2 regions of the Phytopseudomonas flavescens genome follow, and region 1 is predicted to be linked to the other one. Evidence: predicted binding sites of a transcription regulator. Region 1 holds the regulator's gene; the other holds the start of a gene.
What was found. The regulator FliA, encoded in region 1, starts transcription of late flagellar genes. The targets are predictions, from matches to a motif close to CTAAAGTTTNNNNNNNNNNNGCCGNTAA.
Positions count from the first base shown of each region.

Region 2: a site for FliA is predicted at 3,270-3,297, ahead of FHR27_RS02390 (methyl-accepting chemotaxis protein). Genes of this name have one in related genera too.

Region 1 is NZ_JACBYV010000001.1:2,241,181-2,247,004, forward strand. It holds gene FHR27_RS09835 (protein phosphatase CheZ) at 1-516, opposite strand, end outside; gene FHR27_RS09840 (chemotaxis response regulator CheY) at 536-910, opposite strand; gene fliA (RNA polymerase sigma factor FliA) at 1,062-1,805, opposite strand; gene fleN (flagellar synthesis regulator FleN) at 1,802-2,632, opposite strand; gene flhF (flagellar biosynthesis protein FlhF) at 2,728-4,035, opposite strand; gene flhA (flagellar biosynthesis protein FlhA) at 4,051-5,824, opposite strand, start outside.
Region 2 is NZ_JACBYV010000001.1:563,129-568,952, forward strand. It holds gene FHR27_RS02375 (PLD nuclease N-terminal domain-containing protein) at 50-274, opposite strand; gene FHR27_RS02380 (hypothetical protein) at 736-1,086, shown strand; gene FHR27_RS02385 (DUF1652 domain-containing protein) at 1,158-1,424, shown strand; gene FHR27_RS02390 (methyl-accepting chemotaxis protein) at 1,430-3,229, opposite strand; gene FHR27_RS02395 (L-talarate/galactarate dehydratase) at 3,626-4,786, opposite strand; gene FHR27_RS02400 (LacI family DNA-binding transcriptional regulator) at 5,080-5,824, opposite strand, start outside.

The sequences.
Region 1 (5,824 bases):
CGCCAGTAAAATGTCGTTCAGGTGCCCGGACAGCTTGCTGCTGTCACGCTGGCTGCGCGCCAGAAACAGCTCGATGCGCTTGGCCAGTTCACGGAACGCGTCAGCGCCCATTTCACGACGCATGAAGCGCCCCCAATCCTCGCTCAGGGCATCGGCTTCGCTGCTCAGGTCGTTGACCAGCGGCGCGCTTTGCTCGACCAGATCCATGGTGCGGTTGGCTGCACGCTCGGTCATGGTCACGACGTAATTGAGCCGCTCGGTCGCATCGGAGATCTGCGAGACCTCCTTGGCGTGAGGCATGCGCGGGTCGAGCTGAAAATTGACGATAGCGTTGTGCAGCTCACGGGTGAGCTTGCCGACTTCGTGGTAAAGACCACGGTCGCGCGCCTTGTTCAGTTCGTTGATCAGCTGTACCGCTTCGCCAAAGTTGCCTTGTTCGAGGCTGTTGACCAGTTGGCGGGCATTGCTTTTCAGGGTCGACTCGAGGTCGGCCTCTTTTGAATCATCGTGTTCCATAACAACCTCGCGGCAGACATCAGCCGTTGACCCGCTCGAAGATTTTCTCGATCTTTTCCTTGAGCACCTGGGCAGTGAATGGCTTGACCACATAGCCGTTCACACCGGCCTGGGCGGCCTCGATGATCTGATCACGCTTGGCTTCTGCCGTAACCATCAGCACGGGCATCTGCTTGAGGCGCTCGTCGGCACGCACTGCGCGCAGCAAATCGATGCCACTCATGCCCGGCATGTTCCAGTCGGTCACCAGGAAGTCGAAGCTACCGCTCTGCAGCATCGGCAATGCGGTGGTGCCGTCGTCGGCCTCCGCGGTGTTGGTGAACCCCAGATCACGCAAGAGGTTCTTGATGATCCGTCGCATCGTCGAGAAATCATCGACGATGAGGATTTTCATGTTCTTGTCCAAGTCGACCTCCGTACAGTCCTAAAACGCCTCGGCATTCCAAAGCGCTTATAAATCGTGAAACCGGCCTGGCGGAACGCCGCAAACCTATTGCGCCCGGCTTTGCTGCGTCCACTGTGTATGTCCAGCGCCTGAAATTTCCCTATGCGCGCCATTCCACCAACCGCGCGCGTAAACGCGCGGCACACTGACTGTGCAATTGGCTGACCCGCGACTCACTCACTCCCAGTACCTCGCCGATTTCCTTGAGGTTCAATTCCTCGTCGTAATACAGCGACAACACCAACCGCTCACGCTCCGGCAGGTTGCTGATGGCATCCACCAGCGCGGCCTGGAAACGATCGTCTTCCAGTTCATGCGATGGCCCATGGTGCAAAGAATTCGTGTCTTCCTGCAGTCCGCCGCTTTCGCCTTCCTGCAACAGGTCGTCGAAACTGAACAGGCGGCTGCCCAAAGTGTCGCCAAGAATGCCGTAGTAATCTTCGAGACTCAATTGGAGTTCGGCAGCAACCTCCTGATCTTTAGCGTCTCGCCCCGTTCTGGCTTCGATTTTTCTGATTGCGTCGCTGACCATACGGCTGTTGCGGTGTACCGAACGCGGTGCCCAGTCGCCCTTGCGGACCTCATCGAGCATGGCGCCACGAATGCGAATGCCGGCGAACGTCTCGAAACTGGCGCCCTTGCCGGCGTCATATTTGCGCGATGCCTCGAGCAGACCGATCATCCCGGCCTGGATCAGATCATCCACCTGCACGTTGGCGGGCAACCGCGCCAACAGGTGATAGGCAATGCGCTTGACCAACGGCGCGTAACGTTCGATCAACTGATGCTGTGAATCTCGTGCTGTTGCCTTGCTGTACATACGGAGTCCAGAGGCTGTCGTCATACAGCCGTGTCTGCAGTCGGTTGTTGCACCAGGCGCTCAACGAAGAATTCCAGATGGCCTCGCGGATTGGCCGGCAGTGGCCACGCATCCACCTTCTGGGCAATCGCCTTGAACGCCAGCGCGCACTTCGAGCGAGGGAACGCCTCATACACCGCACGTTGTTTCTGTACGGCCTTGCGTACCGATTCGTCGTACGGCACCGCGCCCACGTACTGCAGCGCGACATCCAGAAAACGGTCGGTCACCTTGGTCAGCTTAGCAAAGAGATTACGGCCTTCCTGCGGGCTGTGCGCCATATTGGCGAGCACCCGGAAACGGTTCATGCCGTGGTCACGGTTGAGGAGCTTGATCAGCGCGTAGGCATCGGTGATCGAGGTGGGTTCATCGCACACCACCACCAGCACTTCCTGGGCGGCGCGCACGAAGCTCACCACCGAGTCGCCGATACCGGCGGCGGTATCCACGATCAGGACGTCGAGGTTGTCGCTGATGTCGCTGAAGGCCTGGATCAGGCCGGCGTGCTGCATGGGCGTGAGCTGCACCATGCTCTGGGTGCCGGAGGCCGCGGGAACGATACGAATGCCGCCAGGCCCCTGCAGAACCACGTCTCGCAGTTCGCACTGGCCGTCGATGACATCGGCCAGGGTGCGCTTGGCCGTCAGGCCGAGCAGCACGTCGACGTTGGCCAGACCGAGGTCGGCATCCATGAGCATTACGCGCCGACCGAGATCCGCCAACGCCAGCGACAAATTCACCGACACATTGGTCTTGCCAACGCCGCCTTTGCCGCCGGTCACCGCGATCACCTGTACGGGATGCATACCCATGTTATCTACACACCTTATCTAACTTCGCTTTAAGCCTTAGGGCCATTGTGCGCTGCCGTGGCGAGCACAACCAGCACTTCGCCACACCTGCCTGTTCATCCTGCACGTCGTGCCGGGTCCTGGTACAACCCGGCGAACATGTCGGCCATCGTGTCTTCGCTCGGCTCATCCGGGGCCTGCAGGCCAACGGCACGGCTGACCAGCTGATGACTGCGCGGCACATGAACGTCGTCCGGGATCCGCGGACCATCTGCCAGATAGGCTACCGGTAGACGGTGGCTAATAGCCAGACCCAATACCTCGCCCATGCTGGTCGCTTCGTCCAGTTTACTCAGAATGCAGCCAGCCAGCCCACAGCGCTTGTAGCTGTGGTAGGCCGCCTTGAGCACCTGCGCCTGGCTGGTAGCCGCCAGCACCAGGTAATTGCGCGCGTTGACACCGCGGCTCGCCAGCGTCTCCAACTGCATGCGCAGCGCCGGATCGTTGGCCGGCAAGCCGGCGGTGTCGATCAGTACCACGCGCTTGCGCACCAGCGGTGCCAGCGCCTGAGTCAGTGACTGACCAGGATCGACGTGGGTCACGGATACGCCAAGGATACGGCCAAGGGTCTTGAGCTGCTCCTGGGCACCGATGCGGTAACTGTCCATGCTCACCAGAGCGATGTTCGTGGCGCCGTACTTGAGTACGTAGCGCGCTGCGAGCTTGGCCAGGGTGGTGGTCTTGCCCATGCCGGCCGGGCCAACCAGAGCGATCACGCCGCCCTCTTCCATCGGCTCCTGCTTGGGCGTCTGAATCGAGTGGGCAAGGTGCGCAAGCACCATGCGCCAGGCCTGACGCTGATCGCTCAGCGAGGCAACGCGATCGAGCAGCGTACGCGCCAGTTCACCAGGCAGGCCCATCCGTTGCAGGCGACGCCACAGCGTGGCCTGTTGCGGTCGACGAGCCTGCAGCTGGCCCCAGGCCATGGAGCCCATCTGCATTTCGATCAACTCACGCAGACCATGCAATTCGGAGCGCATGGACTCCAGGGCAGACTGATCGACCGAAGCCGAGACCGGCTTCTTCTGCTGACGCTCGAGTACCGCGTCCAGGCTGTCGGCTGGCGCGGCAGCAGGCGCTTCGGCGAACATCTGACGATCCTTGCCGGCATCGAGCTGCGCACGGGTGGTCAGTTCGGCCTGGGCGGAAGCGATGCGCGACTGAGTCTTGCGCAGCTCGGCCTCCAGCGCCGGGTTGGCTTGTCGCGCCGGTGGGGGCGCAACCTGATAATCGAGCGCGGCCGTCAATTCCACGCCACCCGCTACTCGGCGGTTACCGATGATGGTCGCATCAGCGCCCAGCTCATCACGAACCAGCTTCATGGCTTGGCGCATATCGGCGGCAAAAAAGCGTTTGACCTGCATGGCCCGTACCCTCGATTAGTTCTGCCCCACCGTCGCAACGATGGTGACCTGCTTGTTGTCCGGAATTTCCTGGTACGCCAGAACATGCATGCTCGGGACGGCCAACCGGGCGAAACGCGAGAGCATTCCCCGAACCGGCCCGGCTGCCAGCAGAATCACCGGCTTGCCAAGCATCTCCTGACGCTGCGCTGCTTCCACCAGGGAACGTTGCAGCTTCTCGGCCATGCCAGGCTCCAGGAGGATGCCATCCTCGGAGCCTTGACCGGCCTTCTGAAGACTATTTAGCAATATCTGTTCCAACCTTGGCTCAAGGGTGATCACAGGCAGCTCCGGCTCTAGTCCCACGATGTTTTGCACGATTGCACGGGCCAGCGAGACACGTACTGCGGCCACCATGGCGGCGGGATCTTGACTCCGTGGCGCGACGTTGGCGATGGCTTCGGCAATGGTACGGATGTCGCGCACCGGCACCTGCTCCTGCAGCAGCGCCTGCAGCACCTTGAGCAGGGTCGACAGCGAGATCAGGCCAGGAACCAGCTCTTCTGCCAGTTTTGGCGAGCTTTTCGCCAGCAACTGCATCAATTGCTGGACTTCCTCGTGGCCCAGCAGCTCGTGGGCATGCTTGTGCAGAATCTGATTGAGGTGCGTGGCGACCACGGTACTGGCATCCACCACGGTGTAACCGAGCGACTGCGCCTGATCACGCTGACCGGGATCGATCCAGACGGCCTCCAGGCCGAACGCCGGATCTTTGGCGGCGACGCCATTGAGCGTGCCGAACACCTGACCCGGGTTGATCGCCAGCTCGCGATCCGGATACACCTCGGCCTCGGCGACGCTCACCCCCATCAGGGTCAGGCGATAAGCGTTGGGCTGCAGATCCAGGTTGTCGCGAATATGCACGGACGGCATCAGGAAGCCCATCTCCTGAGAGAGCTTCTTGCGTACGCCTTTGATCCGCGCCAGCAGTTGCCCGCCCTGGTTGCGGTCGACCAGCGGAATCAGCCGGTAACCGACTTCCAGGCCGACCATGTCAACCGGCATCACGTCATCCCAGCCCAGCTCCTTCACTTCCTGAGCACGCTGCGCGGGCAGCAACTCCTGCTGGCGCTGCACTTCCTGAACTTCGGCTTCCTTGGTCTTGCGCTGCTTGTTGGCGATCCAGTAGGCGGCACCGGCAGCCACCAGGCCCAGGCTGATGAAGGACATGTGCGGCATGCCGGGTACCAGGCCCATGGCGATCATGATGGCCGCGGACACCGCCAGCGCACGGGGCGAAGCGAACATCTGACGGTTGACCTGGGCACCCATGTCTTCGGAGCTGGAAACCCGGGTCACCATGATCGCGGCAGCGGTGGACAGCAGCAGCGACGGGATCTGCGCCACCAGGCCGTCACCGATGGTCAGCAGGGTGTAGATGCGGCCGGCTTCGCCGAAACTCAGGCCGTGCTGCAGCATGCCGATGGCCATGCCACCGATCAGGTTGATGAACAGGATCAGCAGGCCGGCGACGGCGTCACCGCGAACGAACTTGCTGGCACCGTCCATGGAGCCGTAGAAATCGGCTTCCTGAGCGACTTCGGTACGGCGCTTCTTGGCTTCGACCTGATCGATGAGGCCGGCGTTGAGGTCGGCGTCGATGGCCATCTGTTTGCCGGGCATGGCGTCCAGGGTGAAACGCGCGCTCACTTCGGAGATACGCCCCGCACCCTTGGTGACCACCACGAAGTTGATGATCATGAGGATCGCGAACACCACGATACCGACCACGTAGTTACCGCCGATCACC
Region 2 (5,824 bases), 1.7 Mb from region 1:
GTTATAATGTCGGCTTAAAAGATAGTGTCAATTCCGTTCAAGTAACCGGCTATTTACTGTGTTCGGGTGAAGAGGGTGGTTTCGGCATGCCGCGTGGCCCGGCATATCCCCAGGCGATTATCCCGAATAATGGGAGCGCTATTATCGCCACGGCCCATATCAGCCGAGTGTTGAGGCTCTTATCGCTGCGCCACAAGTTCATGATCGCCACCAGATCGATGAAAGCGATCACGACAAATGCGCCCAGCCAGAAATACAGCGAGGGATCGTTCATGGTAGAGCTCCTGTTTGAGAGGGCGGAGGCCTTATGAGCAGGGCTCCTCGGGGCTGCGTAGCGGGTAGGCTGGCTTGCAGGCGGCTTGATGGCAGTCGTCCCCCAGCATGCGAGATCGCATTGCCATCTTTATGGATATAGCGCGATTCATTCACCGCTATATAAGGGTACGAAGTGCACCCGGATATTAAGTTCGTATGAAGGGATGGTCGGTGACAGGAATAGTGATTATATACAAGTATATAATCGCATCTTGATATCAATCGCCTTCGCCCATGCGTGCATGATGCCTGCCGATAAGTTTGCCGTTCATGCATTTTGCACTGGCCGATTAATCAGGGCTGAAGCGAAGTCCGCGGAAACCGGGGCATTGCAGCGTCGAGAAAGTTGGCACGGGTGATGCACTTATTCATTTGCAAAGAATTGATAAGTGCGCCACTTCTGCCAATAAGGAATTCTCGATGACCGTCTCTGCCATCAACCAGTTGATCACTGCCCTGCCTGACCATCAGGTCTCCATCAAACCGCGCCCGGATGGCATGTACCTGCTGACCATCAGCAAGGACGGCGAGAATGTCTTCGTCAAGGCGGTCGACAAGCAGTCGGTGATCAGCGAGGCGGGCGTGCATGCCCTGCAGCGCGAGATACTGCGCGATCGCAAGCTGGTCAGTGGCGAGGTCAACTGGAAGGGCACGGGGGCCCATTGGGTGTCGCGCAAGCTGCCGACCTTCACTGGCGCGCCAGTGAACCCGACCGCTGCGAAGATGATGTGGTCGCGCCGCAACCTCGATAGCCTGCGACCCACCGCCTGACAGCGCGCTGGAATGGCCCCGTTGATGCGGGGCTTTTTGCATCTGCTTGATGGCTGAAGGGAGGCTGCACGATGATGTCAGTACTCGAATTGCGGCGGATCATCGAAACGGCGTTTCTACCCAAGATCTGCCGCTGCAGCGTCAGTCACGATGATTCGCTGGTGGTGCAGATCAGCGAGCCGGCGAGCGGTGAGGTACTGGTGAGGATCATCGGCGTGCCGCGCAGCAGCCTGTCGACATCCCGTGATCTGTCCCGGTTCGTCATGCAACTGCGTAAGGAGCTGCACGAACGAGATGCTGAGCAACAGGCGCGCGACGCGCGCTCAGCCGGCCGCTAGCGGCTTCAGGATTTGCCCAGCAGCCGCGACGCATCGAAGCCCATGCGCATGTTGCCCCAATGGCGGCCGTCGAAGATGAACGGCACGTCGATCTCGGTCATGATCTCGCCGGTGTCGCGCAGGTAGGTCTGTAGCAGGAAGCGCTGGGTGTTGGTCGCGGCGCGCAGGCCCACCGGGTCGGAGAACATGCGCTTGTTGCGGCACACCGGCAGGTCGACGGCGCGATTGCCGGTCGGCGCTTTCGATACCCAGCTGTTGTTCACCGGGCAGTAGCCCTTGCTGTCGACGATGAAGGTGACGATGCCGCCGGCCGTACCCTTGGTCAGCTTGTCGATCTCTTCCTGGCAGATCTGCGCGAAGCGCTCGGTGTAGCCGGTCATGTACTGCTTGGGGTCGGTGTTGGCAATCAACCGGTAGTTCTGGTCGAACAGGTTGACGCCTTCGCGCTGCAGCGCGGCCAGGCGAACCTGCAGGATGTCGCGGCACTGGCTGGCGCGGGTGATGGCAGCATCCAGCTCACCCTGGCCCAGCACGAAACGACCCAGCAAGGTCTGCACCCGCTCGGCCACCCCGGACAGATCACGGGTGGCGGTGGCGGAGCGCTGCATGCGCTCGTCGATGGCCTGGCTGTCGGCATGGATCTGCGTGACCCGCTCGTTGATGCCGGTGTTGGCATCGGCCACCTGCTGGATGTGCTCGGCGATTTCCGCGAGCTTGCCGTTGGTGGATTCGAAGTCGACGATCATGCTTTCGAAATGGCCAGTGGCGCGTTCGACCACCACCTGGGTTTCCCGGGCACTGGTGCTGATCAGTGCGGTCTGCTCGTGGGTCGAACCCACTTCCTTGAGCATGGCGTCGATGTTCTGCGAGATGTCGCCAGTGGCGCGGCTGACGTTCTGCGCCAGGGTGCGTACCTCGTCGGCCACCACGGCGAAACCACGGCCGCTTTCTCCGGCGCGGGCGGCTTCGATGGCCGCGTTGAGGGCCAGCAGGTTGGTCTGCGAGGAGATCTGCTGGATCAGCCCGACGATGGACTTGATGTTCGACGAGCGCTCGTTGAGGGCGGAAACCAGGGTGCCGAATTCGTTGAGGCTATTGGAGATGGCGCCGATGTTGCCGGTCACCTCCAGCAGTTCGGCGTAGGAGTCGCGCGCCATGCTGAGGTTCTGTGCGGTGGTGCCGGAGATCGCCTGGGTCTGTTGCGACACTTCTTCGATGCGGCCGACGGCGCTGTTGCTCTCGCTCATCACTTCATTGGCGAAGCGCGCCTGGTGGGTGGCGCTCTCGCTGGAATCGCTGATGTTCTTCAACGAGCGGGCGGACTCCACGGCGATCTGCACGGTGAGTGCCTGCACGTTGCTGATGATCTCGCGTTGCTTGGCCAGAAAGCGGTTGCAGGTACTGGCCAGGGTGCGGATTTCATCGTGGGTCAGCAGGGGCAGATCGCGGGACAGGTCACCTTCGCCGTTGGCGATCTCTTCCAGGGCGCGGGTCATGTTGTCGACCGGGCGCACGATCAGGTGGCGGAAGTACCAGACCATGAAGCTGACCATGCCCAGGGTGAACAGCGCACTGAGCAACAGTGCGTTGCCCAGAGTGTCGAGCTTGGCTTCGACGCGGCTCAGCAAGGCGGCATCGATCTGCGCGGCATGCAGTTGCTGAAGGATGTCGGCACGCAGGCTGATGGCCACCCAGAACAGCAGGCCACTGACCACCACCAGCAGAAAAAGGCTGGACAGCTTCTTGGTCAAGGTATCGAAAAAGTGCATCTCGATCGAATCGTACAGCGACTTCAACGACTGCATGCCGCAGCTCCTGGCTAAGAAATATCCTTGGGTTTCCTTTTATTCGACCGGCAGCGCGGAAGCTTTAATGGCCAGCGCAGCTTTCGGCGACGTTACGCGCTTAATCCAAGGGAGTTGTCCGCGCGAAGGGCGCGCAGTTTAGTGCCCCGACTCAGGCAGTTAAAGTGCCACCATCGACGATTGTAGCTGCTGATTGGCGATTGCATTGCAAGGGTGGGCCGGGGCGCGTAGCCGACGCTTGCCTGCGCGGCCCGACCCATCCACCAATCGCCAAACGCAGTGGTGGATGAAAAGAGCGTCATCCACCCTACATACAGCTGACCGTAGCGGTGGATGAAGACAGCGTCAGCGACGTGCTCCGCTCCACCCTTCATGGCCGTGACGGCGTCGGGTGGGTTAGCGGCGCTGGCCGATCTCCACTTCCTGGGCGGTCCAGCCGGCGACCCGGTCGCTGAGCGACAGGCCGAGACCCGGGCGGGTCGGGACCAGCATGCGTCCGTCGCGGGTTTCCAGGCGCTCGTTGAACAGCGGCTCCAGCCATTCGAAGTGCTCGACCCAGGGCTCGGTGGGGTAGGTCGCGGCAAGGTGCACGTGCAGCTCCATGGCGAAATGCGGGGCCAGCATCAAGCCCGCCTGTTCGGCCATCGAGGCGATTTTCAGGAATGGGCTGATACCGCCAACTCGAGGCGCGTCCGGCATCAGGTAGTCGGCGCCACGGGTCTTGATGAACTCGGCGTGCTCGGCGACGCTGGTGAGCATCTCTCCGGTGGCGATCGGCGTATCGAAAGCCGCCGCCAGGGCCGCGTGGCCTTCGGCGTCATAGCAGTCCAGCGGCTCTTCGATCCACACCAGGTTGTAGGCTTCGAACTGGCGACACATGCGTTGGGCGGTCGGGCGATCCCATTGCTGGTTGGCGTCGACCATCAGCGGGAAGTCGTCGCCCAGGTGGCGGCGTACGGTGCTGACGCGCTCGATATCGATGGCCGAGTTGGGTTGGCCGACCTTGAGCTTGATGCCACCGATGCCTTTTTCACGGCTCAGGTCGGTGTTCTTCATCAACTGGTCGAGGGGCGTGTGCAGGAAGCCGCCGGAGGTGTTGTAGCAGCGCACCGAGTCGCGCTGAGCGCCCAGCAGGCGTGCCAGAGACAGACCGGCACGCTTGGCCTTCATGTCCCACAGGGCGACGTCGAAGGCCCCGATGGCCTGGGTCGACAGACCGCTGCGGCCGACCGAAGCGCCGGCCCAGCACAGCTTGGTCCAGAGCTTCTGGATATCGCTGGGGTTTTCGCCGATCAGTGCCGGGGCGATTTCTTGGGCATGGGCGAACTGGCCGGGGCCGCCCGCGCGTTTCGAATAACTGAAGCCAAGGCCGCGATGGCCATCCTTGCTTTCGATCTCCACGAACAGCATGGCGATCTCGGTCATCGGCTTTTGCCGTCCGGTCAGCACCTTGGCGTCGCTGATCGGGTTGGCCAGGGGCAGGAAAACTGAAGCGATACGAATCCAGGCGATCTGATCCTGGTCTGCACAGCCTTGGGAAAGGGGTTGTTCGCTCACATTGATTACCTCGCTTGACGTTTTTGTTGGTGCCGCCAGGTGGTTCAAATCACTGACGTGAATCCGGACGTTAAGCTGATTAGGTAATCATTCAAGGGAATGGGCAGAGCTTCAGGGCTGCTTCAAGGCGATAGCGGCCGTTCGTAGTCGGGCGCCAATTGGTGGGCTGAAGCCCACCCTACGGTTAGATGCGCGGCTGTAGGGTGGGCTTTAGCCCACCAAATCGAAGGTCCGCTTTCGCCACTAAACAGCCAAAGCCGAGTGAATTAGGTGCTGGATATGTGAGTCGACTCTCACGCACTTTGCCGTTCAACAATGCTAAAGCCGGTATCGATGCGTACTTTCACCGGCTCTTCATGGGGGTGATCGAGGCGTTGCACCAGCGCGCGGGCGGCCTGCACGCCGATGTCCGCGCCGTTGATGCACACGGTGGAGAGGGCGGGGTGCAGGTGCGCGGCGCTGCTCAGATCACCAAAGCCCATCACGGCCAGATCCTGCGGCACGCGAATGCCCAGCTCGGTGGCTTCCTCGAGTATGCCGTGGGCCAGGGTATCGGAACTGCACACCACCACATCGGGGCGCTCGCCACCGGCCAGCAGGCGCTGCAGGCCTTCGCGCCCGAGGTTCACCGTGGCCGGTGGCGGCAACACCACGCGAGGCACCTCGGCAATGCCCTGGCTCGCCAGTTCGCCGATCAGGCTTTCGCAGCGGCGGTGGCCGCGGGGGTCATCCAGGGTCACCACGGCGAAACGTCGATAGCCCTTGCCCGTCAGGTAGCGCGCGGTGGCCACTCCGACCGCCTCGTGGGAGAAACCCACCAGCATGTCCAGCGGCCGCGGCGCGAGATCCCAGGACTCGACGATGGGAATGCCCGAACGCGACAGGCGTGTGCGGCTGGCCTTGGTGTGCAGGGTGCCGGTCAGCACGATGCCATCGGGACGGCGCCGCAGGATGGCGTCGAGCAACTGCTCTTCGCGTTCGGCGCTGTAGTTGGTCAGGCCGATCAGCGTCTCGTGGCCGGCTTCGGTGAGGGTGTCG